Regions from separate parts of the Streptomyces sp. NPDC046303 genome, predicted to be linked through region 2. Evidence: riboswitches for the same ligand, from Rfam matches in the RefSeq annotation. Region 2 holds a riboswitch; the other holds the start of a gene.

Region 1 (14,958 bases), on a different contig from region 2:
GTACGGGCGCGGCCCGGTGGCGGCCCCGGCCGGCCCCGCACAGGCTGGGACCGTGGCTGCCGACTACGACTACTCAGACCTGACCGCCGTCTACGTGAACTGCACGCTCAAGCGCTCGCCCGAGACCAGCAACACCGACGGGCTGATCGACAAGAGCCGCGCGGTCATGGCAGCGGCGGGAGCCCGGACCTCGCTCATCCGCGCCGTCGACCACGACATCGCCACGGGCGTCTGGCCGGACATGACCGAGCACGGCTGGGAGAGCGACCAGTGGCCGGTCCTCTACAGCCAGATCATGGACGCCGACATCCTCGTCCTCTGCGGCCCGATCTGGCTCGGCGACAACAGCTCCGTGATGAAGCAGGTCATCGAGCGGCTCTACGCCTGCTCCTCCCTCCTGAACGAGAGCGGCCAGTACGCCTACTACGGGCGCGTCGGCGGGGCGCTGATCACCGGCAACGAGGACGGCGTCAAACACTGCGCCATGAACGTCCTCTACAGCCTCCAGCACCTCGGGTACGCGATCCCGCCGCAGGCCGACGCCGGCTGGATCGGCGAGGCCGGGCCGGGCCCCTCCTACCTCGACCCGGGCTCGGGCGGTCCGGAGAACGACTTCACCAACCGCAACACCGCCTTCATGTCGTGGAACCTGATGCACCTGGCCGCCCTGCTCAAGCGTTCGGGCGGCATCCCGGCCCACGGGAACCAGCGCTCGCTGTGGGACGCGGGCTGCCGCTTCGACTTCCCGAACCCCGAGCACCGGTAGGCGCCGCACCGGCTCAGTGCGCGATGTCCACGACGAACCGCTCCGGTGAGTGCAGGGCGTAGGCGCGGTAGTACGGCAGGGTGTCGAAGGCGGCGCCGAAGGTCACGTACCCCTCGTAGTCGCCGGTCAGGGCGAGTCCCTTGAGCTTGCCCAGGTAGATCTTCTGGAGCCTGGGCCCCTGGTAGACGCTCTGCCCCGCGTCGTCGTGCGCGGCGGCGGGGTTGAGGCGGATCTCCAGGAAGTACTTCCCGGCCAGCGGTACGGGCTTGCCGGACCCGTCGTGGAACAGCTGCGGGACGGGAGTGACGGTGACCGTGGGGACGTACCCCTGCGTGTCGATGACGATCCGGTCGTACGTGGCGTGCCCGCCCCAGCGGGCGTTGACGACGAGCGGGGTCTGCGTCTGGGTGGTGGCGCCGGCGGTGGCAGCGGCGGCGGCGGTGGTGGCCGAGGCAGGCGCGGCGAACGAGAGGCAGGCGACGAGCAGAGCGCCGGATGCCAGGGCCGTGAACTGCCGGAGACGTGCGTGGATCATGACGTCCCCTCGATTCTCGAGAGACGGGGACTTGTGACACAGCCTAGGACGCCGCCGTGGACCTCGCAGTTCCACTTCCTGTTCGGCTTTTCCGCCGGTGCGCAACCTCCTTTGATGGCAGGGTGGTTGAGTGGAGTACCGGCCCCGTTCGACAGGAGAGAACCGGATGCGTCGTCCCCGTCTTCCCCGCCGTGCGGCGGTCGCCCTGGTCCTGCTCCTGGCAGCCACCGCCTGCGGCGGCGACGCGGACCGCGAGGTCTCCCAGGAGGGCAAGGGCGGCTACCCGTGGAAGGCCACGGACGAGATCTGCAACGTGCTGCCCTACGGCGAGCTCGCCGACCCGCTGGGCGCGCGGGAGGAGGCCGCGGACCGGGTCAAGCGGTCCGGCGGGGGCGCCCCGGGCGTCCAGTGCGTCCAGCCGCTCGTCGAAACCGGCCCGGCGAAGTACGGGAACGTCAAGGTCGAGCTGGACCTCGCCTACGGCCAGAGCGTCGACTTCGCGAAGGACGTCTTCGCCAGGGCCCGCGAGAACACCCGCACGGACAACCCCGACCTCGGCCTCGCCGAGGTCAAGGGCGTCGGCAGGGAGGCCTACCAGTTCGGCTTCAACGCGCCGGACGACCGGCGCCAGGTGCGGGAGCTGCGCCTCCGGGACAGCAACCTGATGATCGACATCACCGTCACGGCCGAGGCGCGCTCGCTGCCCACCCCCGAGAGCCTCAAGGCGTTCGACGCGTCCGTGGCGGACTTCGCGAAGGGCTGCCTCAAGGCCCTGCGGGCCTAGGCCGGGCGTCGGGGGCCGTGTGGCGTCAGCACTCGATGACGTTGACCGCGAGGCCGCCGCGGGCGGTCTCCTTGTACTTGACCTTCATGTCCGCGCCGGTCTCCTTCATGGTCTTGATGACCTTGTCGAGGGAGACCTTGTGGCTGCCGTCGCCGCGCATGGCCATCTTCGCCGCGGTGACCGCCTTGACCGCCGCCATGCCGTTGCGCTCGATGCACGGGATCTGGACCAGGCCGCCGACCGGGTCGCAGGTCAGCCCCAGGTTGTGCTCCATGCCGATCTCGGCCGCGTTCTCGACCTGCTCCGGGGTGCCGCCCAGGACCTCGGCGAGGGCGCCGGCCGCCATCGAGCAGGCCGAGCCGACCTCGCCCTGGCAGCCGACCTCGGCGCCGGAGATCGAGGCGTTCTCCTTGAACAGCATGCCGATCGCGCCGGCGGCGAGGAGGAAGCGGACCACGCCGTCCTCGTCCGCGCCGGGCACGAAGTTCGTGTAGTAGTGCAGGACCGCCGGCAGCACCCCGGCCGCGCCGTTGGTCGGGGCGGTCACGACCCGGCCGCCCGCCGCGTTCTCCTCGTTGACCGCCATCGCGTAGATGGTCGTCCACTCGCTGCGGTGCATCATCGGGTCGCCCTCGGTGCGCAGCTGGCGCGCCGTGGAGGCGGCCCGGCGCTTGACCCGCAGCCCGCCCGGGAGGATGCCCTCGCGGGACATGCCGCGCGCGACGCAGGACTGCATGACGCGCCAGATCTCGAGCAGGCCCTCGCGGATCTCGTCCTCGGTGCGCCAGGCCTTCTCGTTCTCCAGCATCAGGGAGGAGATCGACAGGCCGGTCTCGTTCGCCAGGCGCAGCATCTCGTCGCCGGAGCGGAAGGGGTACTTCAGCACCGTGTCGTCGAGCTTGATCCGGTCCTCGCCGACCGCGTCCTCATCCACGACGAAACCGCCGCCGACCGAGTAGTACGTCTTCTCCAGCAGCGGGGTGCCGGAGGCGTCGTACGCGAAGAGGGTCATGCCGTTCGCGTGGTACGGCAGCGAGCGGCGGCGGTGCAGGATCAGCTGGTTCGGCTCGTCGAAGGCGATCTCGTGGCCATCGCCTATCTCCGCGCCCAGCAGCCGCAGCCGGCCGCTCTTGCGGATGCGCTCCACCTCGTCGTCCGCGGTCTCCACGTTCACCGTGCGCGGGGAGTGGCCCTCCAGGCCCAGCAGCACCGCCTTGGGGGTGCCGTGGCCGTGGCCGGTCGCGCCGAGGGAGCCGAACAGCTCCGCGCGCACGGACGCGGTCTGGGCGAGCACCCCGTCCTTCTTCAGCCGCGTCACGAACATCCGGGCGGCCCGCATCGGACCGACCGTGTGGGAGGAGGAGGGGCCGATGCCGATGGAGAAGAGGTCGAACACGGAGATGGCCACGGTGGCGGACTCCCTTGTCTGCTCGTGGGGTGGAGGGGGCAGGAGAGGTGGATTGTTCGGATTTTGTCCGGCAGACGAGCTTATCGCGGGGAAATGAACGGCTCGTCCGCCGCAGGACGTGGTGAGCATGACGGGGACGGGTCGGGCGGGTGTCGGGCTCACACTCCGCAGCCGCCGCTCGCCCCGCCCGGCCGCGTCGGCCTCCAGGACCGGGTTCGGGCCATGAGAAAGGGCCCGGCCCTGTGCGAAACAAGGCCGGGCCCCCCTAGCCGTTGCTCAGAGCGACGGGTACAGCGGGAACTTCGCGGCGAGCGCGGAGACGCGGGCCTTGAGCGACTCGCTGTCGTACGCCGGCTTCAGCGCGGCCGCGATGATCTCCGCGACCTCGGTGAACTCCTCGGCGCCGAAACCGCGCGTGGCGAGCGCCGGCGTACCGATGCGCAGACCAGAGGTGACCATCGGCGGACGCGGGTCGTTCGGGATGGCGTTCCGGTTGACCGTGATGCCGATCTCGTGGAGCCGGTCCTCGGCCTGCTGGCCGTCCAGCTCGGAGTTGCGCAGGTCCACCAGGACCAGGTGGACGTCCGTACCGCCGGAGAGGACGGAGACGCCGACCTCGGTGACGTCCGGCTGCACCAGGCGCTCGGCGATGATCTTCGCGCCCTCCAGGGTGCGCACCTGGCGCTCCTTGAACTCCTCCGAGGCCGCGACCTTGAAGGAGACCGCCTTGGCGGCGATCACGTGCTCCAGCGGGCCGCCCTGCTGGCCGGGGAAGACCGCGGAGTTGATCTTCTTGGCCAGCTCCTGCGTCGACAGGATGACACCGCCGCGCGGACCGCCGAGGGTCTTGTGCGTGGTGGTGGTGACGACGTGGGCGTGCGGCACCGGGTTCGGGTGCAGACCCGCGGCGACCAGGCCGGCGAAGTGCGCCATGTCGACCATCAGGTACGCGCCGACCTCGTCCGCGATGCGGCGGAAGGCGGCGAAGTCCAGCTGGCGCGGGTAGGCGGACCAGCCCGCGACGATCAGCTGCGGCTTGGACTCCTTGGCGAGGCGCTCGACCTCGGCCATGTCGACCTGGCCGGTCTCGTCGACGTGGTACGGGACCACGTTGTAGAGCTTGCCGGAGAAGTTGATCTTCATGCCGTGGGTCAGGTGACCGCCGTGGGCCAGGTTCAGGCCCATGATCGTGTCGCCCGGCTTCAGCAGCGCGAACATCGCGGCGGCGTTGGCCTGCGCACCCGAGTGCGGCTGGACGTTCGCGGCCTCGGCGCCGAACAGCGCCTTGATGCGGTCGATCGCGATCTGCTCGACCACGTCGACGTGCTCGCAGCCGCCGTAGTAGCGGCGGCCGGGGTAGCCCTCGGCGTACTTGTTGGTCAGGACCGAGCCCTGGGCCTCCATGACGGCGACCGGAGCGAAGTTCTCCGACGCGATCATTTCCAGGGTCGACTGCTGGCGCACGAGCTCGGCGTCGACGGCGGCGGCGACGTCGGGGTCGAGCTCGTGGAGAGGGGTGTTCAGTACGGACATCAGGATCCCCTGGGTCAGTTACCGGCGGTGAGCTTGGCGTACTCGTCAGCGGAGAGCAGGTCGGCCGGCTCCTCCGCGACGCGCACCTTGAACAGCCAGCCGCCCTCGAACGGGTCCGTGTTCACGAGCGCCGGGTTGTCGACGACGTCCTGGTTGGACTCGACGACCTCGCCGGAGACGGGGGAGTACAGGTCGCTGACCGACTTGGTCGACTCCAGCTCGCCGCAGGTCTCGCCCGCGGTCACCGTGTCGCCGGCCGAGGGGAGGTCGGCGTAGACGACGTCACCGAGCGCGTTGGCCGCGAACTCCGTGATGCCGACCGTCGCGACGCCGTCCTCGGCGTCCGACAGCCACTCGTGCTCCTTGCTGTAACGCAGCTGCTGGGGGTTGCTCATGACCTGATTCTCCTGGATGCGGGGGAGTGGATACGACTGCGGTCTTGGGTACTGAGACGACCGGTACTGCGGAGCCGGCGTACGGAGGGTTACTTCTGCCGCTTGTAGAACGGCAGGGCCACGACCTCGTACGGCTCATGCGTACCGCGAATGTCCACGCCGACGCCGGAGGTGCCGGGCGCGGCGTGGGCCGCGTCGACGTACGCCATCGCGATCGGCTTGCCGAGCGTCGGCGACGGGGCGCCCGAGGTGACCTCGCCGATGACCTGGCCGTCGGCCACGACGGCGAACCCGGCGCGCGGGACGCGGCGGCCCTCGGCGATCAGGCCGACCAGCTTGCGCGGCGGGTTGCCGGCGGCGCGCTCGGCGGCGGCCTCCAGCGCGGCACGGCCGACGAAGTCCCCCTCCTTCTCGAACTTCACCACCCGGCCCAGCCCCGCGTCGAACGGGGTGAGCGAGGTGGTCAGCTCGTGCCCGTACAGCGGCATGCCCGCCTCCAGGCGGAGGGTGTCGCGGCAGGACAGGCCGGCCGGGACCAGGCCGACGCCCTCGCCCGCCTTGGTCAGCGCCTGCCACAGCTCCACGGCGTGCTCGGGGGCGATGAACAGCTCGAAGCCGTCCTCGCCGGTGTAGCCGGTACGGGCGATCAGCGCGGGCACTCCGGCCACCGTGCCCGGCAGGCCGGCGTAGTACTTGAGCCCGTCCAGGTCGGCGTCGGTGAGCGAGGCGAGGATGCCGGGGGATTCGGGGCCCTGGACGGCGATCAGCGCGTACGCGTCGCGGTCGTCGCGGACCTCGGCGTCGAAGCCGGCGGCGCGCTCGGTCAGGGCGTCCAGCACGACCTGGGCGTTGGAGGCGTTGGCGACGACCATGAACTCGGTCTCGCCGAGGCGGTAGACGATCAGGTCGTCGAGGATCCCGCCGTCCTCCTGGCAGATGTGCGTGTAGCGGGCGCGGCCGACGCCGACGGTGGAGATGTTGCCCACCAGCGCGTAGTCCAGGACCTTGACGGCCTCCGGGCCGGTGAGGGTGATCTCGCCCATGTGGGAGAGGTCGAAGAGTCCGGCCTTGGTGCGCACGGCGTTGTGCTCGTCGCGCTCGCTGCCGTACCGCAGGGGCATGTCCCAGCCCGCGAAGTCGGTCATGGTCGCACCGAGCGAGCGGTGCAGCGCATCGAGGGCGGTCAGACGGGGGGAAGTGCTCATGGGTGTGGCTCCCGAGTCCCAGGGCATGACATGACGAGGAAGGTCCTCCCCATCTGTCATCGGAACCTGAGAGGTTCGCCGAGAGTGCCCCCGTCGCCGGAGACCCTCGGCTTGCACCTTGGGTGGAGCCGTCGGTCGGACGGCTCGCTTTTCAGATCTGCCTCATCCACGCGGTACGGGGCCTGAGAGATTCAAGGGAGGTTCTTGCTCCTTCGGCGCCCGTGCACGGCCTCGCGGCGTGCCGGGACTCTCCCGCGCGGATTCAAGCGGCCGGTATGCAGTTGGTCCAGATGGCGCACATCATTGCACGCCACCGCGGTGATCGGGCGTGGGGCCCCGAAAGTCCGTGCGGGGGCCGGCAGGGCCGGACGGAAACCGGTGCTGCCGGATTACCGTCTCTTTACACTCAGTGGGCAAGGGTCCGGGTGACCCGATTCGGGGGAGGCGAACACTGTGCGGAGATTCGTAAGCGCGGCGGCTGCGGGGACCGTGGACGCGGTCCCGGTGCCGCGCGGGGCCGTCGGCGGCGTGGGCGGCGTCGGCGCCGCCGACGGCGCCGGCACGGCGTGCGCCGGTACCGGCGGCGGCCGGGTACGGGACCTGCGCGGGCCGGGGGCGCGGGGGGCGCGCCGGCTCGGCTTCGCCCAGGGTGACATCGTCGTGGTGTCCGGCCTGCCCGGCGGGGGCAAGAGCACGCTGATCAAGAGGGCGGCGGGCGAGGGCGCCGCCATCGACTCCCAGGACACGCGAGAGCGCTGGGAGCGGCGGATGCCGGCGGGCCTGCCGTACGGGGTGTACCGGCCGCTGGTGCGCGCCGCGCACTACTGGGGGCTGTGGCGGACCCTGCGCTCCGGAGCCTCGGTGATCGTCCACGACTGCGGCACCCAGGCCTGGGTGCGCGGCCTGCTCGCGGCGGCCGCGCGCCGCCGGGGCCGGGCGCTGCACCTGCTGCTCCTGGACAGCAGCCCGGAGGAGGCGCTGTCCGGTCAGGCGGCGCGGGGCCGGCGGGTCACGGCGTACGCCTTCGCCCGCCACCGGACCGCGGTGGCACGCCTCCTCGGCTTCGCGGAGGCGGGCCATCCGCCGCCGGGCTGCGCCTCGGTCACCCTCCTGGACCGCCGCTCGGCCGCCGAGGTGACGCGGATCGCCTTCCACGGCTGACCGCCGCTGGTGCTGGGGCTCCGCCCCAGACCCCGCTCCTCAAACGCCGGAGGGGCTGGGTTGTGCCGGCATCAGCCGAATCGAGCCCCTCCGGCGTTTGAGGAGCACCTTGAGTCGCGCCGGGCGGACGGCATGGCCCGAATCCAGCCCCGCCGGCGTTTGAGGCGCGGGGTGCGGGGCGGAGCCCCGGGGGGTTGGGCGCAGCCGGGGGGCGGGCGGGTAGCCTGCGGGGCGACAACCCGCGGGTGACGGAAGCAGGGGCACATGCAAGGCGGCGGCTGGCCGGGGAATGAGCTGGAGCAGGTGCTCGGGGCGGCGCTCGGGCAGCCGGATGCCGGGGGCCGGATCCTGGAGGTGCTCGGGCGCAGCGAGGTCTGGGTGCCGCTGCCCGCCGGCGGCGCCCCCGACGCCGCCGCTCTCGACCTGCCGACCATGGACATCGGCGGGGCCGCGTACGTCCCGGTCTACAGCTCCGAGGCCCAGTTCCGCCAGTGCGTCGGCCCCGGCATGGACTTCGCCGTGGCCCCCGCCGTCGCGTTCGCCCGCGGCCTGCCCCCGCAGCTCGGCATCGCGCTCAACCCCGAGGGCGCCGTCGGCGTCCCTCTGCCCCCGCCCGCCGTCGCGGAACTGTGCCGCACCGGGCGCAGCCCGCTCGACGGGCCGTCCACCGGCGGCCGGGTCCGGCTCTACGAGCCCGACTGGCAGGAGGACCCCGTGGACTTCCTGACCGCCGCCGCGGAGGAGTTCCGGACCACCGGCGTGGTCGCCGCCGCCCACCGCTGCCTCGCCAGCGTCGAGGGCGGGGACCCGGAACTGTTCATCGGTGTCCGCCTGGTGGGATGGGAGCCTGAGATGCGAAACGCGCCGATGGAGGCCCTCGGCCGGGCCCTGGCCCGCGTTCCGGCGCCCTGGCCCGTGCAGTTGATCCTCCTCGACGCCGTGCAGGACCCGGTCACAGACTGGATTCGTGAGCGCGTACGCCCCTTCTACCTGCCGTAGCGCCGCTTAAGCTGGGTACGCGTGGACGACGGGCGGACGAAGAGGGGTACCGGGTGAGTGCGTCAGGCACGGCCGCGGCCGGGCAGGTCGAGCACATGCTGCGCCAGGTGACTCCCGGGCGCTATGAGAGCTACGAGTCACTCCTGCATGCCCTCTCCGAGGGCCGGCTGTGGATGCTGCTCTGGCAGGGGCAGCCGGGTTCCCCCGACGCCCAGTACGGCGGCATGGAGGTCGAGAGCCTCGGCTACGCGCCCTGCGTGACCTCCCCGCAGGAGCTGGCCGCCAGCGGCTGGAACCGGGGCTACGAGGTCGTCACCGGCCGGGACATCGCCCGCGCGCTCTACCCGGACCGCTGGGGCCTGTGGCTCAACCCGCACGCCCAGGGCGGCGGCCTCGGCGTCCCGTGGGCCGACCTGCGCCGCATCGCGACCGGCCTGGACCGGATGCCGGCCGGGCCGCTGCGGCTGTCCGAGCCCTCCCTCGAGCTCCCGCAGTTCTACGGGCTGCTGACCCAGCACGCGCACCGCACCCCGGCCGTCCGGTCGCTGCGCCGCGCCTGGGTGCAGCCCGCGCTCGGGTCCGCGTACCTCGCGGTCGGGCTCGACCTGTACGACGCCTCCGCGCCCGCGCTGGAGTCCGTACGGGAGATGATGCGCCAGTCGGTCGGCGTGGTCCCCGAGGGCGTCCCCGTGTGCACGGTGGCGCTGGCGGACGAGCACGACCCCGTCGCGATGTGGCTGCGCGCGCAGACCCGCCCGTTCTACGACCGCGAGGGCCAGGCGCCGGCGTACTGACCCGAGCGCCGGGCCCCCGCCGCCCGCATTCCAGACATCCGCAGAGCGAGACATTCGCCTCGAAGGCCGCACCGGACCCACCGGTGCGGCCTTCCGCATATCCACCGAATGCGCCCAAGATCCATGCCCGAAACGGCAGTTGGGCCGGATGTCCGTTCCGCGCCGAACGGGCGGTGTTTCACCGCTCAACAGAGCGCGCGGTTCGGATAACGGAAGGTGTCGGTGCAGATCACGGTTGCGCATCACATCCCCGGCAGGTCTGGCGGCCGATTGAGAGGGCGTTGAAGACTCCCCCCACCGAAGGCCGGTCAATCAGACAATCACCAGCCCTTCACGTGCACTTCAGGCGCATTTCGCGCCCATCGCACCATCAAGCGACGCCGAAAGAAACAAGCCGCCACAGCGGCGGGCATGGGCCGGCCACCGTCGGCCGAGAGGGGTCCCCACCACGATGACGGCACCACTGCACGACACCAGCGCGGCCGAGCCCGCAGCCGTGGCCGCCCCCGGAGTTCCCCAGAAGGCGATCGAGGGGCGTTCGCCGTGGCGGATCGCCTGGCTGCGCCTCAAGCGTGACAAGGTCGCCCTGGCGGGCGGTGTCATCGTCCTCCTGCTGATCCTCGTCGCGATCTTCGCGCCGCTGATCGTCAAGGCCTTCGGCCACCCGCCGGAGGAGCTGCACGAGGACCTGCTGGACCCGCTGCTCGGCCTGCCGGCCGGCGATTGGGGCGGCATGAGCAGCGACTTCCTGCTGGGCGTCGAGCCGGTCAACGGCCGCGACGTCTTCAGCCGGATCGTCTACGGAGCCCGGATCTCGCTCCTGGTCGCCTTCCTGTCCGCCTTCGTGGCGGTCACGCTGGGCACCTTCTTCGGCATCATCGCGGGCTACTTCGGCGGCTGGATCGACGCGGCGATCAGCCGCGTGATGGACCTGCTGCTCGCCTTCCCGCAACTGCTCTTCATCATCGCGCTGATCTCCGTCATCCCCAGCAAGCTCTGGGGCTTCGAGGGATCGGGCCTGCGGATCGCCGTGCTGGTGCTGGTCATCGGCTTCTTCGGCTGGCCCTACATCGGCCGCATCGTGCGCGGGCAGACCCTGTCCCTGCGCGAGCGCGAGTACGTCGAAGCCGCGCGCAGCCTCGGCGCGGGCCGCATGTACATCCTCTTCCGCGAACTGCTCCCGAACCTGGTGGCGCCCATCACCGTCTACTCGACGCTGATGATCCCCACCAACGTGCTGACCGAGGCCGCCCTGAGCTTCCTCGGAGTCGGCGTCAAGCCGCCCACGCCGTCCTGGGGGGAAACCCTCTCCACGGCCGTGCGGACCTACGAGGACGATCCGCTCTTCATGATCTTCCCGGGCGTAGCGATCTTCATCACCGTGCTGGCCTTCAACCTCTTCGGCGACGGCGTCCGTGACGCCCTCGACCCGAAGGGCTCCCGCTAGCCATCGCAGGGCACACCAGGAACCGGCTCCGAGCCGTACGTACACCGTAACTACAACGGAGGGTTGCGAGCATCGTGACTACCCATCGCACGTCGAAGCGCAGGCTTGCCGCTGGCACAGCCGTCGTGCTCGCGGTCATGCTGACCGCGACCGCCTGTGGCGGAGACGAGAAGAAGGAAGACAAGCCGGCGTCCGCCGGAGGCTTCAACGCCGGCATCGGCAAGATCGCCAACGCTTCGGACAAGAAGGGCGGCGAGCTCAAGTTCGTCGGTACCCAGGAAGCCGACTCGTGGGACCCGCAGCGCGGCTACTACGGCTTCATGTGGGACTTCTCCCGCTACTACACCCGCCAGCTGGTCAGCTACAAGCCGGCCCCGGGTGAGCAGAGCACCGAGCTCGTCCCCGACCTCGCCACGGCCAAGGCCGAGATCAGCGACGGCGGCAAGACGTACAAGTACACCCTCAAGGACAACGTGACCTGGGAGGACGGCACCCCCGTCACCGCCCAGGACATCAAGTACGGCATCGAGCGCACCTGGGCCCAGGACGTCATCTCCGGCGGCCCCGTCTACCTGATGCAGGTCCTCGACCCGAAGACCGAGTACCCGGGCCCGTACAAGGACACCGCCCCGGACAAGCTCGGCCTCAAGGCGATCGAGACCCCGGACGCGAAGACCATCATCTTCAAGCTCCCGGCGCCCAACGGTGACTTCGAGCAGATGCTGGCCATGCCGGCGGCGAGCCCGGTCAAGCAGGAGAAGGACACGGCGGCCAAGTACGGCCTGAAGCCCTTCTCGAACGGCCCGTACAAGATCGACTCGTACGAGCCCAACAAGAGCATGAAGCTCTCGCGCAACGAGCACTGGAAGCCCGAGTCGGACACCATCCGCAAGGCGCTCCCGGACTCCATCTCGGTCACGTTCATGTCGAACGCGGACGACATGGACAAGCGTCTGATGAACGGCGAGTTCGACCTCGACCTCAACGCGACCGGCATCGGCCAGGCGGCCCGCGCCACCGCGCTGAAGGACCACAAGGACAACCTGGACAACGGCCAGACCGGCTTCATCCGGTACGCCGTGTTCCCGCAGACCGTCGCGCCGTTCGACAACATCGAGTGCCGCAAGGCCGTCATCTACGCGGCCGACAAGAAGTCCCTGCAGACCGCCCGCGGCGGCCCGCAGGCCGGTGGCGACATCGCCCCGAACATGCTCCCGCTGGGCATCAAGGGCTCCGACGGCAAGTACGACCCGTACGAGGTCCTGAAGAACGACGGCAAGCCGAACGTCGAGAAGGCCAAGGAGGCCCTCAAGGCCTGCGGCAAGCCGGAAGGCTTCAAGACCACCATCGCGGTCCGCAACAACAAGCCGGTCGAGGTCGCCACGGCCGTCTCCCTGCAGAACGCCCTGAAGCAGGTCGGCATCGAGGCCGACGTCGACCAGTTCGACGGCGCCCAGACCTCCGGCATCATCGGTTCGCCGAAGGTCGTCAAGGAGAAGGGCTACGGCATCATCATCATGGGCTGGGGCGCCGACTTCCCGACCGGGCAGGGCTTCTCCCAGCCGCTGGTCGACGGCCGCTTCATCCTGCAGAGCGGCAACAACAACTTCTCCGAGCTGAACGACCCGGCGATCAACAAGCTGTTCGACGACGCCATCGCGGAGACCGACCCGAACAAGGCCGGCGAGATCTACAAGCAGATGAACCAGAAGGTCTCCGAGGCCGCGGTCTACCTGCCCTTCGTCTACGACAAGACGATCACCTGGCGTTCGAGCCGTCTGACGAACGCCTACACCTCCGACGCCTACAACGGCCGGTACGACTACGCGTCGCTGGGCGTCATGAAGTAACGGTTCGTCCGTCAGGCAGTCAGCCAGGCAGTCCAGTTCCAGTGTTCCAGTGCCACACCCGCTAGGCACGAAGGGCAGGTGATGGCCGCGGTTACGGCTTGGGGGCGCTCTCCAGAAGGGGGCGCCCCCGGGCCGCAGCCAGGCCGAGCGCAGTGCTTGCATATCTCATCCGACGGATCTTCGCCGTCATCGTCATGCTGTTGGTCATCTCGCTGGTGACCTTCGGAATCTTCTTCCTCTTCCCGAAGCTGATCGGGACGGATCCGGCGCTGTACTTCGTCGGGAAGCAGTCCGACCCCGCCGCCATCGAGGGCATCCGGCAGAAGATGGGTCTCGACGACCCGATCCTCGTCCAGTTCGGCAAGTTCGTCGTCGGGCTGGTGGCGGGTCGTACGTACGCCAACGGCTCCGACGTCACGCAATGCGCCGCGCCCTGCTTCGGCTACTCCTTCAAGACCGAGCAGGAGGTGTGGCCGCTGCTGCTGGACTGGCTGCCGGTCACCCTCTCGCTCGCGGCCGGTGCCGTCGTGCTCTGGGTCATCGGCGGTGTCGCCACCGGCGTCGTCTCCGCCCTCAAGCGCGGCACGGTCCTGGACCGCTCGGCCATGGGCGTCGCCCTCGCCGGCGTCTCCCTCCCGATCTACTTCACGGGCATGCTCTTCATCGCCTTCTTCTCCGACCAGCTCGGCTGGTTCGGACGTCCCGAGGCGACGTTCGCCGCCGATCCGGGCAAGTGGTTCAACGGCATGATCCTGCCGTGGGTCTCGCTCGCCTTCCTCTACGCGGCGATGTACGCGCGGCTCACCCGCGCGACCATGCTCGAAGTCCTCAACGAGGACTACATCCGCACGGCCCGCGCCAAGGGCCTGACGGAACCCGTCGTCATCGGCAAGCACGCCATGCGCTCCACGATGACGCCGATCCTGACCGTCCTCGGCCTGGACCTCGGCGCCCTGATGGGCGGCGCGGTGCTGACCGAGTCCACCTTCTCGCTGCACGGCCTCGGCTACAACGCGGTCCGCGCCATCAGCGACCACGACCTGCCGGTCATCCTGGGCATCACCCTGATCTCCGCGTTCTTCGTCGTCGCCGCGAACCTCATCGTCGACCTCATGTACGCGGTGATCGACCCCCGAGTGAGGCTGTCATGACCGATCTCACCAAGACCGGCGCTCTGAACGAGCCCGTCGACGGCACGCGGCCCTCCACCGCCTTCCTCGAGGTACGCGACCTCAAGGTGCACTTCCCGACCGAGGACGGACTGGTCAAGTCGGTCGACGGACTCTCCTTCTCGCTGGAGAAGGGCAAGACCCTCGGCATCGTCGGCGAGTCCGGCTCCGGCAAGTCGGTCACCTCGCTCGGCATCATGGGCCTGCACCGCGTCGGCCAGTACGGCCGCCAGCGGGCGCAGATCTCCGGCGAGATCTGGCTGAACGGCAAGGAACTGCTCTCCGCCGACGAGGACGAGGTGCGCAGGCTGCGCGGCCGGGAGATCGCGATGATCTTCCAGGACCCGCTGTCCGCGATGCACCCGTACTTCACCATCGGCAAGCAGATCGCCGAGGCCTACCGGGTCCACAACAAGGTCGACAAGAAGGCCGCGCGCACGCGCGCCGTCGAGCTGCTGGACCGCGTGGGCATCCCCGAGCCGCACAAGCGGGTCGACAGCTACCCGCACGAGTTCTCCGGCGGCATGCGCCAGCGCGCCATGATCGCGATGGCGCTGGTCAACAACCCCGAGCTGCTCATCGCGGACGAGCCGACGACCGCCCTCGACGTCACCGTCCAGGCGCAGATCCTCGACCTCATCCGGGACCTCCAGCAGGAGTTCGGCTCGGCGGTCATCATGATCACGCACGACCTCGGCGTCGTCGCCGAGATGGCCGACGAACTCCTCGTGATGTACGGCGGCCGGTGCGTCGAGCGGGGCACCGCGGAGAAGGTCTTCTACGAGCCCCGGCACCCGTACACCTGGGGTCTGCTCGGCTCGATGCCGCGCATCGACCGGGAGCAGACCGAGCGCCTGATCCCGGTCAAGGGCTCGCCGCCCAGCCTCATCAACATCCCGAGCGGCTGTGCCT
Region 2 (14,958 bases):
CGGAGAGGATCAGTACGGGGAACTTCCACCACACGTCGGGCAGGGCCTCCGGCACCACCGTGAGGTTGAACCCGCCCGCCCGCGCCCCCAGGTAGAAGAGCAGCCCGGCGCTGCCGATCCCGGCCGCGACGAGCGCGCCCCGCCCCAGGTCCCCCACCGGCCGGGTGCGGTCGAAGCCCAGCACCCGCAGCCCCGGCGCGCCCTCACGGGTCAACAGGTGCGCCACCAGCAGGACGGGGACCAGTGCGGTCGCGATGCCGAACAGCTGCCAGGCCAGGTCCAGCCAGGGCCGGCCGGGAGCGTACGAGCCGTTGAGCGTGGCGGCCTGGTCCTTGAGCCCGCCCGGCTTGGTGAGCGAGCCGATGAAGCTGATGAGCGCCGAGACCCCGCTCGCCCCCAGCGACAGCGCCAGGACGAGCAGGGTCTCGGTGCGCAGGAGACGCCGCGGCCCGTCCGTGTCCAGCTCCACGACCACCGGCTCCGGCTCCGCCCGCACGCCCGACTCCCGTCCTGCCATTCCGTTGCGACCACCCCATACTGCCTCCTCGGCGGGCGGGCCGGGCGGCACGGGGGGGCTCAGCGTCCGGCGGGCGCTTCCGCGTCCTCCCATCCGACGGGCCAGGTGTGCACGGGGTCGCCCTTGTGCATCAGCTCGCTGTAGCGCCGCGTGGTCGCCGCCAGTGCCGCGTTGCGGTCGAGCCCGGAGGCGAGCGCCCGGTGGTAGGTGTCCACCTGCCAGGTCGCCCCGTTCACCCGCCGTCGGCAGCGCTCCTCGATGATGCCGAGGTAGCGGTCCCGGTCCGCGGGCTCGATGCCCCAGGCGTCCAGGCCGGCCGCGGCCATCGGCAGCAGCTCGTCCAGGACCAGCCGGACGGCGGGCACGCTGGCCAGCCCCCCGGCCCGGCCCCGGCGCGGCCAGCGCAGCCGCGCGTCGATCCCGTACCGGCAGGCCGCGTCGAAGTTGGCCTCCGCCTCGGCGAAGGGCAGCCGGGTCCACACCGGGCGCGGCTCGTCGGCGAGGGTGCGCACCAGCCCGTAGTAGAAGGCGGCGTTGGCGACGACGTCGGCGACCGTGGGCCCGGCCGGCAGCACCCGGTTCTCGACCCTCAGGTGCGGCACCCCGTCGGCGACCCCGTACACGGGCCGGTTCCACCGGTAGACGGTGCCGTTGTGCAGGACCAGCTCCTGGAGCCCGGGCACCCCGCCCTCGGCGAGCACCCGCAGCGGCTCCTCCTCGTCGCAGATGGGCAGCAGGGCGGGGAAGTAGCGGACGTTCTCCGCGAACAGCTCGTACGCCGAGTCCACCCAGCGCTCGCCGAACCAGGTGCGCGGCCGCACGCCTTGCGCCTGGAGCTCGGGCGGCCGGGTGTCGGTGGCCTGGGTGAACAGCGGCGGGCGGGACTCCCGCCACAGCTCGCGCCCGAACAGGAACGGCGAGTTCGCGCCCACGGCTATCTGTGCGGCGACCACCGCCTGAGCCGCGTTCCACACGTCCGCGAACCGCGCCGGGGTCACCTGGAGGTGCAGCTGTACGGAGGTGCAGGCGGCCTCCGGGACGATCGACCCGGTGTTCCACACCAGCCGCTCGACGCCGTCGATGTCGAGGGTGAAGTCCTCTCCGCGCATCATCAGGATCTGCTCGTTCAGCAGCGAGTAGCGGTCGACCGCCGAGAGGTTGGCCGTGACCAGGTCCTCGCGGGTGATCGTCGGGAGAATACCGATCATCACCACCCCGGCCTCGATCTCCGCGGCCTGCCGGTGGGCATATCCCAGACCCGCGCTGAGTTCCTCCGCGAGCTGATCGAATACCCGGCCGCCGAGACGGTGCGGAAGGACGTTCACCTCCAGGTTGAACATTCCGAGTTCGGTCTGGAAATCAGGGCTCGCAATCCGCTCCAGCACCTGGGCATTCACCATTCTCGGCAAGCCGTCGGCGCCCGCGAGATTCAGCTCGATCTCCAGTCCCATCATGTTCTTGGGGCGATCGAACCTCTTCTCCGCCAGAAGTCGCTCCAGTCCCTCCAGGCACTCGTGCAGCTTCCTTCGGTACCGCTGCCGATCGGACAGGTCGAATCCGCCTGCCACGACCTTCTCCCCCATCGAAGCGTCCCTCCCTCGAGCGGGCCTGGCCCGGTGCGCCCAGGCGCGCATGTACGGTCGATGATGCCCCGGCAGCGCGATCCATAACGCGGAGGGGGCGTGCGTGGCGAGGAGCGCACGCCGGTTTGGCCGACAGGCGTTTTGGCACATTCACCTGGCAAGGCGGCTCGTGCACATTCCGCGTCGACTTTGCCCGTTCCGGATAACCGATGCTTTCCAGCCGAGCGCCTTTCCGGTAACCTCCGAGGTCAGGGCGGAATGTTCACGCCCATCCGGCATGAATGCCATGTCAGCGGGACCGGTAAGCGCCTTGTCGGCAATAGGCGGGACAGCTAGCCGAAACACTGCGTGAACACATGTCGTATAAACTCCGCAAACGAGGCAGAGAGTTGGCGCGCGGCCATTGCCCCTCAGCCCCCCTCTGGCCCCAGAATGCGACAGCGCCGTCCGCACCTGCCCCCGTTCCACAGGTCTCCCAAGTGAGAGGCGACCCACCATGCCGCTGCATGTCCCCCCGGCCCCCGCGCCCGCCCTGCGCAGCGTCCTCGCGGCTCTCGGCTCCCCCACCGCCGTCCACGAGGCACACACTCCCGCCCTGCGCGCCCTCCAGGGGCCGGTGACCGCCGAACTCCCCCTTCCGGTCCACGTCCTCGACCGGTTGAACCTCTCGGACCGGGCGTCCGGCGGCAGGCCGCCCCGTACCCGCCTCACCGGCTGGCGCTTCCTCATCCGCAGCGGGGACCGCTACGTCGCGGCCGCCGACACCCGGCTCACCCCGGACGGCTGGGTGTTCTCCCACTTCTTCGAGGGACCCTACGTGGCGGCCACCGAACGGGCCCTGCGCCAGGCCGAGTCGCTCGGCACGGCGTACCAGCCGCGGCTGCTGTCCGTACCCGAGCTGTACATGCTGACCCTGTGGCTGCACGGCGCGGTGGGCGCCGACGCCTCCGCCGGCCTGCCCGCGGCGGAGGACCTGCTGGTCCCGCTCGCCCCGGCCCCGCCCGGCATCGCCGCGTTCCGCCCGCATCCGGTCTCCGAGCTGCTGCCCGTCATGACCCACCGGCTGACCCCCGCGGCGCCGCCGGCCCCGCCCTCGGTGGCCGCGCCGGCGGCCTGAACCCGCCCTTGACCCGATTGACCCATTCGGCCTAGTCCGCTCGGGCCACGTCCGAACCATCCAAAATGACAGGGGAGTTGGCCTGAACCGCCCGCACGAGTGATGCGTCATCAATCTATGAGGACAGCTGCCGGGAAATACCTGCGAAGCGGCTGTCGTGGGGGAAGACTGAGGACACGCTCCCCGCGGGTGCGGGGATGACCCAGGGGGACGGCCATGAACGACGCATCGAGCCGTAGCACGCAGACCACACCGCAGCGAAAGAACGCATCCATGTGCCAGCACCAGCCAGCCTGCCCGTCAGCCGAATCCGCCGACCGGGAGGCCGCGCTCCCGGTGGCCAACCACCCGGAACAGGGCTGGAGCCTGCTGTGCAACGGCGTCCTGCTCTTCGAGGACACCGGTGAGCTGCTGCCGGACGGCCAGATCATCGCCCCGCACCGCCCGCTCGCCGCGGCCCACGTGATGAGGGCCGCCTAGCCGACGCGGCAGCCGACGCGCCGACGACGAAGGGGCCGGCCCGGGAGAACTCCCGGACCGGCCCCTTGCTCATGCGCGAGCTCAGTTGTCGTACTCGTCCAGCGGCGGGCAGGAGCACACCAGGTTCCGGTCGCCGAACGCGCCGTCGATGCGGCGCACCGGCGGCCAGTACTTCTCCGCGGCCGTGACCCCGCCCGGGAAGACGGCCTCGTCACGGGTGTACGGGTGGTTCCACTCGCCGCCCAGCGCCGCCGCGGTGTGCGGGGAGTTGGCCAGCGGGTTGTCGTCCGCCGGCCACTCGCCGGCCGCGACCCGCTCGATCTCGCCGCGGATCGCGATCATCGCGTCGCAGAACCGGTCGATCTCGGCGAGGTCCTCGGACTCCGTCGGCTCGATCATCAGCGTGCCGGCGACCGGGAAGGACATGGTCGGCGCGTGGAAGCCGTAGTCGATCAGGCGCTTGGCGATGTCGTCCACGCTCACGCCCGTCGCCTTCGACAGCGGACGCAGGTCGATGATGCACTCGTGCGCGACCAGGTTGCCCGGGCCGGTGTAGAGCACCGGGTAGTGCGGCTCCAGGCGCTTGGCGATGTAGTTGGCGCCGAGCACCGCCACCTGAGTGGCGCGCTTGAGGCCCTCGCCGCCCATGAGGCGCACGTACGACCAGGAGATCGGCAGGATCCCCGCCGAACCCCACGGAGCCGCCGAGATCGGGCCCACGCCCGTCTCGGGACCGGCGGTCGGCTGGAGCGGGTGGTTCGGCAGGTACGGGGCCAGGTGCGCCCGGACACCGACCGGGCCGACGCCCGGGCCGCCGCCGCCGTGCGGGATGCAGAAGGTCTTGTGCAGGTTCAGGTGCGAGACGTCGCCGCCGAAGTGACCCGGCTTGGCCAGGCCCACCAGGGCGTTGAGGTTGGCACCGTCCACGTAGACCTGGCCGCCGGCCTCGTGTACCTGGGCGCAGATGTCGGCGACGTGCTCCTCGAACACACCGTGCGTCGAGGGGTAGGTGATCATCAGCACGGCGAGCTCGTCGCGGTACTGCTCGATCTTGGCGCGCAGGTCGTCCGCGTCCACCTCGCCGTCGTCGGCGGTCTTGACGACGACGACCTTCATGCCGGCCATCACGGCGCTGGCGGCGTTGGTGCCGTGCGCGGAGGACGGGATGAGGCAGACGGTGCGCTGCTCGTCGCCGTTCGCGCGGTGGTAGGCGCGGACGGCCAGCAGACCGGCGAGCTCACCCTGCGAGCCGGCGTTCGGCTGGATGGAGACCTTGTCGTAGCCGGTGACCTCGCAGAGACGTTCCTCCAGCTCGTTGATGAGCGTGAGGTACCCCTCGGCCTGCTCCACCGGGGCGAACGGGTGCAGCTGGCCGAACTCGGGCCAGGTCACCGGCTCCATCTCGGTGGTCGCGTTGAGCTTCATGGTGCAGGAGCCCAGCGGGATCATGCCGCGGTCCAGCGCGTAGTCCTTGTCCGAGAGCTTGCGCAGGTAGCGCAGCATCGCGGTCTCGGAGCGGTGCTGGTGGAAGACCGGGTGGGTCAGGTAGTCGTCCGAGCGCAGCAGGCCCTCGGGCAGGGTGTCCGCCGTGGTCTCGTCCAGCGCCTCGATGTCCGCGCTGACGCCGAACGCGGCCCAGACGGCCTCGACGTCCGCGCGCAGCGTGGTCTCGTCGCAGGCGACGGAGACGTGGTCGGCGTCGACCCGGTACAGGTTGACCCCGCCCTCGCGGGCGGCGGCGACGACCTCGGCCGCGCGGCCCGGGACCCGGGCCGTGATCGTGTCGAAGTACGCGCCGTGCACGATCTCGACCCCGCCGGCCCGCAGGCCCGCGGCGAGCAGGGCGGCGTAGCGGTGGGTGCGGCGGGCGATCGTCCGCAGGCCGTCCGGACCGTGGTAGACGGCGTACATGGCGGCCATGACGGCGAGCAGCACCTGCGCGGTGCAGATGTTGCTGGTGGCCTTCTCACGGCGGATGTGCTGCTCGCGGGTCTGCAGCGCCAGGCGGTACGCCTTGTTGCCGTCCGCGTCCACGGAGACGCCGACGAGGCGGCCCGGCAGGGAGCGCGCGTGCTTGGCCTGGACGGCCATGTAGCCGGCGTGCGGGCCGCCGAAGCCCATCGGGACGCCGAAGCGCTGCGTGGTGCCGACGGCGATGTCGGCGCCCAGCTCGCCCGGGGAGGTCAGCAGGGTCAGCGCGAGCAGGTCGGCCGAGACGGTGACGATGGCACCGAGCTCGTGCGCCTGGTCGATCAGCGGCTTGATGTCCCGCACGGCACCGGAGGCGCCGGGGTACTGGAGCAGCACGCCGAAGACACCGCGCTCGGCGATCTCGGCCGGAATGCCCTCGCTCAGGTCGGCGACGACGACCTCGACACCGGTCGGCTCGGCGCGGGTCTCGATCACGGCGACGGTCTGCGGCAGGGCGTCCGCGTCGATCAGGAAGACGCCGTCCTTGACCTTGCCCACGCGGCGGGCGAGCGACATGGCCTCGGCGGCCGCGGTGCCCTCGTCGAGCAGCGAGGCACCGGAGGTCGGCAGCCCGGTGAGGTCGGCGACGACGGTCTGGAAGTTCAGCAGCGCCTCGAGGCGGCCCTGCGAGATCTCGGGCTGGTACGGCGTGTAGGCCGTGTACCAGGCGGGGTTCTCCATCACGTTGCGCAGGATCACCGGCGGCGTGAAGGTGCCGTAGTAGCCGAGGCCGATCATCGAGGAGAGGACCTGGTTGCGGTCGGCGAGCGAGCGCAGCTCGGCGAGCACCTCGGCCTCGGTCCGCGCCTCGGGCAGGTTGAGCGCTTCGGCGGTCTTGATGACATCCGGGACCGCGGCGGCGGTCAGTTCGTCCAGGGAGCCGTAGCCCACCTGGGCGAGCATCTTCGCCTGCGCCTCGGCATCCGGGCCGATGTGGCGCTGCTCGAAGGGGATGCCTCGCTCCAGCTGGGAGAGCGGAATGCGGTTGGCGGTCATTACGGAGGCCTCCTGGTCATATGACCTGCGAGGGGCACCACGGCGCGGGCACCCGGACGGCCTCCCCCTCTGTCATCTCAACCTGAGAGTTTCACCGGCCGCCCGAGGGTCGCTCGAGAGAACCGGCTTTCACCGTCGGTGAGGAGGGGAACCGGCACTGCGCGCCCGGTACCCGCCCCTGCTTTCCAGAGTGGCCTCGTCCGTGCGGTACGTATGCCTGAGAGATTCCGGGGAGGATTTGCTCCTTCGGCGCCTCCGTCTCGTTCACTCGGAGGACTCTCCCGCACAGGGTCGACAGCCATCACCCAGCCTACCAGCGAGGATCTGGGCACTCCCCGAGTGGCCTGCTTTCCCAATATGCCCTTCTGTAGTCATTACGGAGGAGTTGCGACCATTTGGAGGGACCGTGCAGACCGACATCGATCCGCGCAGCCTGATCGGCCGCAAGGCGTTCGACCGCAACGGCACCAAGATCGGCACCATCGACGAGGTCTACCTCGACGACGCCACGGGCGTTCCGGAATGGGCAGCGGTCCGGACCGGCCTGTTCAGCCGGGACGCCTTCGTCCCCCTGGAGCCGAGCGAGATGGTCGGCGACACCCTGCGGGTGCCCTTCGACCGCTCCCTGATCAAGGACGCCCCCGACTTCGGCGTCGGCCGCCACCTCTCCCCCGAACAGGAGCTGCAGCTCTACCACCACTACGGCCTGGACGTGACCCTGCCCAGCGAGTTCCACCGCGACTTCGGCAACCTGGCGGGCGACGAGGGCTAGGGGCCGGCAGGCGGCTCCTCCCCCACCAGCGGCAGCGGATCCGACGGCTCCAGCTCGGGGTCGTCCACCCGGAAGGTCCGCACCCGGCCGACCTCCGATCCGGGCTGCTCGAACCGTACGGTCACCCGCCCCACCCCGCTCCCCTGCACCCACCCCGGTCCGTACACCGCGTGCCGTACGTCGCTCCCGGCCGCCCAGCGCCGCTCGGGAGCGGCCTGCGGGCCCCCGGGCCCTCCGGAAGGCTCCGCACCCTCCACACCCTCCAGACCCCCGGTGGCGGCCCCGCCGGCCTCACCGGGCTCGGCGGCCCCCTCCGCCCCAGCGACCCCTCCCGCCTGCCCCTGCGGCTCGGCGGCGAGCGACTGGGCGAACAGGTCCTCCTGCGTGTAGTCCGCCAGCCCGGTCACCCCCACGCCCAGCAGCCGCACCCCGCCCGTGGTGTCCACGCCCTCCAGCAGCCGCGCCGCCGCCTCGCGCACCACCGCCGGGTCGTCCGTGGGCCCCCGCAGGGTCTCTGAGCGCGTGAGCGTCGAGAAGTCGTACCTGCGCACCTTCAGCACGATCGTGCGCCCCGAGTGCCCGGAGCCGCGCAGCCGCTGCACGCACCGGTCCGCCAGCCGCTGCACCTCGGTCCTGATCCGCACCCGGTCGTGCAGGTCCACGTCGAAGGTGTCCTCCACCGACACCGACTTCGCGTCCCGCTCCGCGACCACCGGCCGCTCGTCGATGCCCAGCGCCATCCGGTACAGCCCCACCCCGTGCGAGCGCCCGAGCATCCGCACGAGCTCGTCCTCCCCGGCCTCCGCCAGGTCCCCCACGGTGGTGATCCCGGCCCGGCGCAGGTGCTCACCGGTGGCCGGACCCACCCCGGGCAGCGTCCGCACCGACATCGGCGCGAGGAGCGCGCGCTCGGTCCCCGGCTCGATCAGCAGCAGCCCCGCCGGCTTGGCCTCCTCGGACGCCACCTTGGCGAGCATCTTGGACCCGGCCAGCCCCACCGACCCGCTGAGCCCCGTCGCGGCCCTGATGTCCGCCCGCAGCCGCTCCCCGGTGGCCCGGGCGGTGCGCGAGTCGAAGGCGACCCCGCCCGCCTCCAGGTCCACGAAGGCCTCGTCCAGGCTGAGCGGCTCCACCAGCGGCGACAGCTCCCGCAGCAGGGCCATCACCACGTCGCTGACCTGCCGGTAGAGCGTGAAGCGCGGAATCAGGTAGGCGCCGTTCGGACAGAGCCGCCGCGCCTGCGCCATCGGCATCGCCGAGTGCACCCCGAACCGCCTGGCCTCGTACGAGGCGGTGGCGACGACCCCGCGCGGTCCGAGCCCGCCCACGATGACGGCCTTGCCCCGCAGGCTCGGCTTCGACGCCTGCTCCACGGACGCGTAGAAGGCGTCCATGTCCAGATGCAGGATGGTCGGCGCGGCTCTCACATGCCCGATGCTGCCCTACGGGACTGACATTCGACCGGCCCGGCTCAGCCGGCCCGGTTGCGGCGGGCGGCCAGTTCGTCCGCGGGGTTGTGCCCGACGAGCGTCTCGCCGGTGTCCACCCGCTCCCCGTGCAGCTGCGACAGGGCGCTCTCCACGTCGCGCCACACCACGCCCACGGCGATGCCGAAGACGCCCTGGCCGCCCTGGAGCAGGCTCACGACCTGGTCCGGCGAGGTGCACTCGTACACGGTGGCGCCGTCGCTCATCAGGGTCATCCGCTCGAGGTCCGAGAACCCCCGGTCGCGCAAGTGCTGCACGGCCGTACGGATGTTCTGCAGCGCCACTCCGGTGTCCAGGAAGCGCTTGACGATCTTGAGGACCACCACGTCGCGGAAGCTGTACAGCCGCTGCGTCCCCGAACCGTAGGCGGGGCGCACGCTCGGCTCCACCAGCCCCGTCCGCGCCCAGTAGTCGAGCTGCCGGTAGGTGATGCCGGCCGCGGCGCAGGCCGTCGGCCCGCGGTAGCCGATCTGCTCGGGCGCCGGGTCGCCGCTCACCGGTCCGACCGGCGTCGACTCCGGCTGACGGCGCGCGGGACCGACCGCACCGCCGTGCAGCGGGTACGGTCCACCGTCACTCCGTGCGGGGATGCCCCCGGTCGTACCGTCGCCCGTGATCCTCACGCCGACCCTCCGTCCTTGACCTGCCACCTTGAAGGTAGGCAGTCACCCGGGGTGCGTCAACGATCGCCACACTCGGCACGCCGAGTGATAATCACCCTGAGAGTGGTTTCCCGTATCCCTTTGCGGGGAAAGGCTACTCGAATGGGCTGACAGTTCCCGGTGGACGACGCGGCCGACGCGGCCGGCGCCTCACTGCGGGCCGGTACCGAAGTCCTCGGGCGAGATCTGGTCGAGGAACTCGCGGAACTTCTCCACCTCGTCCTCCTGCTCGTCCGGAATCGCGATCCCGGCGTCGTCGAGCACACCGTCACTGCCGTAGATCGGCGTCCCGGTGCGCAGGGCCAGCGCTATGGCGTCGGACGGCCGCGCGCTCACCTCGACCCCGCTGGCGAAGACGAGCTCCGCGTAGAACACGCCCTCCCGCAGATCCGTGATCCGGACCTCGGTGAGCTCCTCGCCGATCGCCTCCAGCACGTCCTTGAACAGGTCGTGCGTCAGCGGTCGGGCAGGCGCCATTCCCTGCTGCGCGAAGGCAATGGCGGTCGCCTCCCCAGGACCGATCCAGATGGGGAGGTACCGGTCGCCTCCCACTTCACGCAGGAGCACGATCGGTTGGTTGGAGGGCATTTCCACCCGGACACCCACAACGTCGAGCTCGTTCACACAGCAACCCTAGGACCTGCCCGGCAGGTTTGGGTAGTCGGGGCCCCTCTCTCACGGCAGCCGGACCCCGAGGGCGGTCTGTACCAAGGCCTCGTGGAGCCGTACGGAGAGCCCTGCGAGCTCCTTCATCGTGGCTTCCGCATGCGCCCTGGTCTGGGGGTTGCGGTGCCGCCGCAGGGGCGCCACGACCTGCTCCACCAGGCCGGCCTCCCGGTCCGCGGCGGCCTTCATCGCCCGCAGGTGCCGCGGCTCCAGCCCGAACCGCCCCAGGTCCGCCACCAGCCGGGCCACCGTGACCGCCTCGGCGTCGAATCCGCCGCCCGGCGCCTCGGCGAGCAGCCCGTAGGACTCCCACTCGACCAGCTGCGCCTCGTCCACTCCGGCGGCCTCGATCAGCTCGGCACGGCCCACCCGGGCCACGGTGGGCCGCTCGCGGCCCACCTCCCCGTAGACGGCCGCGGGGCCCGCGGGATCGACGGACTCCCCGTGCGGCGTGGGCGCCGGGATGCGGATCTGCTCACCGCGGGCCAGGGCGTCGAGCTGCTCGCGGATGACTTTCAGCGGCAGGTAGTGATCCCGCTGGAGACGCAGGATGTGCGCGAGGCGCTCGACGTCCTCGGTGCTGAACTTGCGGTATCCGGACGGAGTGCGCCGGGGCTCGACGAGCCCCTCCGCCTCCAGGAAACGGATCTTCGAGATCGTGACGTCGGGGAACTCGTCACGCAGCGTGGTGAGCACCGTGCCGATGCTCACCAGCCGCCCGGCCGATCCGGCGGCGCCGGCGATGCCGTTCTTCGGGGCACCACCAGTAGGGGTACGCAGCATGGAACCTTCCCTTGATGGGGGTGCCCCCGTACGGAGTCGGAGAGGTCAGACGCCCCGCAGGCTCGCGTAGAAGACCATCCGGTACTTGCCGATCTGCACCTCGTCGCCGTTGTGCAGCGCCACGGAGTCGATCGGTTCACGGTTCACGTACGTGCCGTTGAGGCTGCCGACGTCGGCGACGGTGAAGCCGCCTTCCGGGCTCCTGCGGAATTCGACATGGCGCCGGGAGACGGTGACGTCGTCCAGGAAGATGTCGCTCTGCGGGTGCCGGCCCGCCGTGGTCAGCTCACCGTCCAGCAGGAAGCGGCTGCCGGAGTTGGGACCGCGCCGCACGATGAGCAGGGCGGAACCGGGCGGCAGCGCTTCCACCGCGGCCTGGGCCTCGGGGGACAGCGAGGACGACACGTGCTGTTGTCCCGACACCTCGGCCTCGTAGGCCTCGAGGCCCGAGATCGAAATGGTGGACGTGGTCTCCGAGGCACGCTCCGGCGTCAGACCCGCCCGCAGCGGCGCTCCGCAGTTGGAGCAGAACCGGCTGGCCGCATCGCTGCGGTGTCCGCACCTGCTGCAAACCTGCTCGGCCGACATGGACGGCTCCTCGCGCCGCGGCTGCCCCGCGGAGGCATTGGTGGCATACGGATCGGGGGCAAACCCTCCACCCGCACTTGAGGTTGACGGTTCACCGAAACCTATGCGTCCGGTACCGGCGGGGTCAACGGACGACGCGCCGTGCGCGCCCGGAATGTCACCCCCGCCCGCGACCTCGTCACGGAAGAGCGGCCGGTCGCCCTGCCCCTCCGCATCGCCGTGCCCGGCACGGTGACGTGCCGGACCGCTTTCCTCGCGGTTCTTCTTGCCGAACAGCTTCTCAAACAACTTCACGGGCGATTCCCCTTGACCGAAACAGACCCGCCCGTGGGGCAGGACGAACTCCGAATGCACACACCTGCCGACCCGGACATCCTCACAACGTCCGTAACCACCAGACAGTTTCCACCACGCACCGCGACTTCGGTGCGCCGACCCCCCGCAGGCGTCCGCCCGCGTGAGCCGCTCCACTCTCCGCTCCGCATCCTCACGATGACGACCGAGCGTAGTCAGGCTGCTTCGCAGCCCGCAAGGCATCCACAACGATCTTCGCCGGTCGTGTGACGACGACGGTGGCCTGTTCCTTTTCCAGCGTCTGGACGACACCGCCCGGGATGTTGAGCGCGGGCTCCAGGTCCTGCGGCTTTCCGATCACCCTGAACTCGTAGGGCTGTGTGATCTTCGTACCGTCGATCCCGACCCCGCCGCTCTCCTCCGAGAAGTACGAGCCCGCCACCACGCGCACCCCGTTGATCTGGATCGCCTCGGCCCCCGCCGCCCGCAGCTCCTGAAGGGTGTCCAGCAACTGGTCGGACCGCACGAGGCCCTTGGGATCGGTGATCTTCAGCGTGATACCGGGCCCCTGGGCCGCCACCGTACCGGCCAGGATGCCGAGCTGACGCTCCTTCTCCACTGTCTGCTTCCGGGCCTCCTCGGCCTGGTTGGAACTGCTCTCCAGCTCCTTGCGCTGATCTTCCAGCTGCTGCTTCTCCTCCTCCAGGCGCTTGGTCCGCCCGTCCAGCTCGTCCAGGATCCGGACGAGGTCCTCCTGGCGGGCCCCGCGCAGCGCACTGGAGTCACTGGTCGACCGCACCTGGATGGCCAGCCCGAGCCCCAGGACGAACAGCAGCAGCGCGACGATCAATTGGGCCCTGGTCACCCGCGGCGGCCACAGCCCTGCCGCGAGCCGCTGCCGGCCCGTTTGCTCGGGCACCTCCGTCACCGGCGGCGCCGTCCCCTTGTCAAGAGGCTGTTCCGGGACGTTCGGTTCCTCGGGCGGAGTGTCATTCGTACTCATCGGCCTCACGCCCGGAACACGTGCCGGCGGATGGCCGCGGCATTGGAGAAGATGCGGATGCCGAGGACCACGACCACACCCGTGGACAGCTGCGAGCCGACCCCCAGCTTGTCGCCGAGGAAGACGATCAGCGCGGCCACGACCACGTTCGACAGGAACGACACCACGAAGACCTTGTCCACGAAGATGCCGTCCAGCATCGCGCGCAGGCCACCGAACACCGCGTCCAGCGCCGCCACCACGGCGATCGGCAGATAAGGCTCCACCACGGCCGGTACTTCGGGCCGGACCAGAAGTCCGACCACCACTCCGGCCAAGAGGCCCAGTACCGCGATCACGATGCACCCTTCTGCTGCTCTGCTGCTGTAGCTGTACGTACGGTCAGGCTCGACGCGGCCGGCAACCGCACTTCGTCCGCGGCGGACAGGGTGTAGCGGATCCCGTAGCTCTCCTGCAGCACGTGCAGGTACTGGCCGTCCGCCGAGTCCTGGAAAGCAGTGCCGAGCCGCTTCTTGTCCCCCACCGCCAGCACTTCGTACGGCGGCACCAGCGGCCTGTTGTCGACCAGTATCGCGTCACCCGCGGCCCTGATCGCCGACAGCGCCGTCAGCCGCTGCCCGTTGATGGAGACGGCCTCCGCCCCGGACTGCCACAGCCCGTTGACGATCTTCTGCATGTCGCGGTCGCGGACCCGCCCGGTGTCCGAAAACCCTGCGCTCTCCCGCGGTCCGTCGCCGCCGCCCGACGAGGCGCCCTTCGCGTCGTCCACGACCAGCTTGATCCCCGGACCGCGCACTTCCGTGGCTCCGGACAGCAGCGCGACGAGCTCGCCCTGGCCGCTGCCGGGCTGTTTGAGCGCGGCCCGCTGGCGGTCCGCGACGTCCGCCCGCAGCCGCTCGATGTCCCGCTCCAGACCGTGCGCGCGGCCATCGGCCCGCTCCACGCGGTCGATCAGTTCCTGCCGTTCCTTGGCCAGCACCGGAGCCGCTATCCGCGCCTCGGCGGCACCGAGCGTGACGACCATGGCGGCGAGCACGAGTCCGGCGGCGAGCCCCAGTTTGGCCTTGAGGGTGCGCGGGAGCCCCGCCGTGCCCTCCGCCTCACGCCGGGCCGCGGCTTCCGCATAGCCCTCGTCGAGACTGTGGTCCATCACGTGCGTCAGCAGCGACATGGAGGCGTCCGGGCGCGCGGACGCAGGAGACGCCGAACTCCGGTTGTGGGGCGGCTGCGACATGCCGCACATCGTCGCATGTCGGCGGCGCACACACCGAATGCGCCCGCCCTGCGGGACGGGCGGGGATTCCTCCCCGCCCGTCCCGCGGGCTCCGGGTCTTCGCGCGGCACTCAGTGCCCGGCGCCGTCCACCACGCCCGCCCACTCGTCGAGCAGCGCCTGCGCCGAGGCGTCGTCGGGGCCTTCGGCCCACAGGTGGGTGACCGCCTCGGCCGGATCCGGCAGGACCAGCGCCCAGCGCCCGTCGGCCTCCACGACCCGCACCCCGTCGGTGGTGTCCACCTGCCGGTCGCCCGCGGCCTCCACGACCCGGCGCATCACGAGCCCCTTCACCGCCCACGGGGTCGGCACGTCCCGCTTGAGCACGTGCGCCCGCGGAATCCTGGCGTCTATCTGGCTGAGGGTGAGCTGCGTACGTGCCACCAGCCCGAGCAGCTGCACGAAGGCCGCGGCCCCGTCAAAGACGCTGCTGAACTCCGGCACGATGAACCCGCCGCGACCGTCGCCGCCGAAGATGGTGTTCTCCGCACGGCCCACCCGCGTCAGGTCGTCGGGCGAGGTCGTCGTCCACTCCACCTGCGTGCCGTGGTACGCGGCCACCTGCTCGGCGATGCGCGTGGTGGTCACCGGCAGCGCGACCTTGCCGCTGCGCTTGGCGGCGGCCACCAGGTCGAGCATGACGAGCAGCGCCCGGTCGTCCTCGATGATCCGGCCGCGCTCGTCCACCAGGGAGATCCGCTCTCCGACCGGGTCGAAGCGCACGCCGAAGGCTGCCCGCGCCGAGGCGACGATCTCCCCGAGCCGTA

Evidence for each region. A riboswitch is a leader RNA that binds a small molecule or an ion and turns the genes downstream of it on or off. The one in region 2 is predicted to bind glycine.
Region 1: another riboswitch for glycine. It lies ahead of gcvT (glycine cleavage system aminomethyltransferase GcvT); the one in region 2 lies ahead of gcvP (aminomethyl-transferring glycine dehydrogenase).

The regions. Positions count from the first base shown of each region.
Region 1 covers NZ_JBVJFA010000003.1:141,404-156,361, reverse strand. Annotated here, with positions in the region: gene ACZ6I1_RS04215 (flavodoxin family protein) at 53-766, shown strand; gene ACZ6I1_RS04210 (AMIN-like domain-containing (lipo)protein) at 780-1,298, opposite strand; gene ACZ6I1_RS04205 (hypothetical protein) at 1,468-2,085, shown strand; gene ACZ6I1_RS04200 (L-serine ammonia-lyase) at 2,111-3,493, opposite strand; gene glyA (serine hydroxymethyltransferase) at 3,770-5,026, opposite strand; gene gcvH (glycine cleavage system protein GcvH) at 5,041-5,421, opposite strand; gene gcvT (glycine cleavage system aminomethyltransferase GcvT) at 5,511-6,626, opposite strand; glycine riboswitch at 6,788-6,891, opposite strand; gene ACZ6I1_RS04180 (AAA family ATPase) at 7,155-7,787, shown strand; gene ACZ6I1_RS04175 (enhanced serine sensitivity protein SseB) at 8,052-8,786, shown strand; gene ACZ6I1_RS04170 (enhanced serine sensitivity protein SseB C-terminal domain-containing protein) at 8,840-9,580, shown strand; gene ACZ6I1_RS04165 (ABC transporter permease) at 10,032-11,027, shown strand; gene ACZ6I1_RS04160 (ABC transporter substrate-binding protein) at 11,102-12,877, shown strand; gene ACZ6I1_RS04155 (ABC transporter permease) at 13,030-14,028, shown strand; gene ACZ6I1_RS04150 (ABC transporter ATP-binding protein) at 14,025-14,958, shown strand, end outside.
Region 2 covers NZ_JBVJFA010000020.1:126,988-141,945, forward strand. Annotated here, with positions in the region: gene ACZ6I1_RS22065 (CPBP family intramembrane glutamic endopeptidase) at 1-517, opposite strand, end outside; gene ACZ6I1_RS22070 (glutamate-cysteine ligase family protein) at 577-2,100, opposite strand; gene ACZ6I1_RS22075 (hypothetical protein) at 2,597-3,217, shown strand; gene ACZ6I1_RS22080 (DUF5999 family protein) at 3,491-3,697, shown strand; gene gcvP (aminomethyl-transferring glycine dehydrogenase) at 3,779-6,664, opposite strand; glycine riboswitch at 6,860-6,958, opposite strand; gene ACZ6I1_RS22090 (PRC-barrel domain-containing protein) at 7,071-7,436, shown strand; gene ACZ6I1_RS22095 (DNA polymerase IV) at 7,433-8,863, opposite strand; gene ACZ6I1_RS22100 (MerR family transcriptional regulator) at 8,908-9,546, opposite strand; gene ACZ6I1_RS22105 (bifunctional nuclease family protein) at 9,736-10,209, opposite strand; gene ftsR (transcriptional regulator FtsR) at 10,261-11,034, opposite strand; gene ACZ6I1_RS22115 (FHA domain-containing protein) at 11,080-12,024, opposite strand; gene ACZ6I1_RS22120 (DUF881 domain-containing protein) at 12,110-12,919, opposite strand; gene ACZ6I1_RS22125 (small basic family protein) at 12,925-13,257, opposite strand; gene ACZ6I1_RS22130 (DUF881 domain-containing protein) at 13,254-14,162, opposite strand; gene ACZ6I1_RS22135 (sugar phosphate nucleotidyltransferase) at 14,264-14,958, opposite strand, start outside.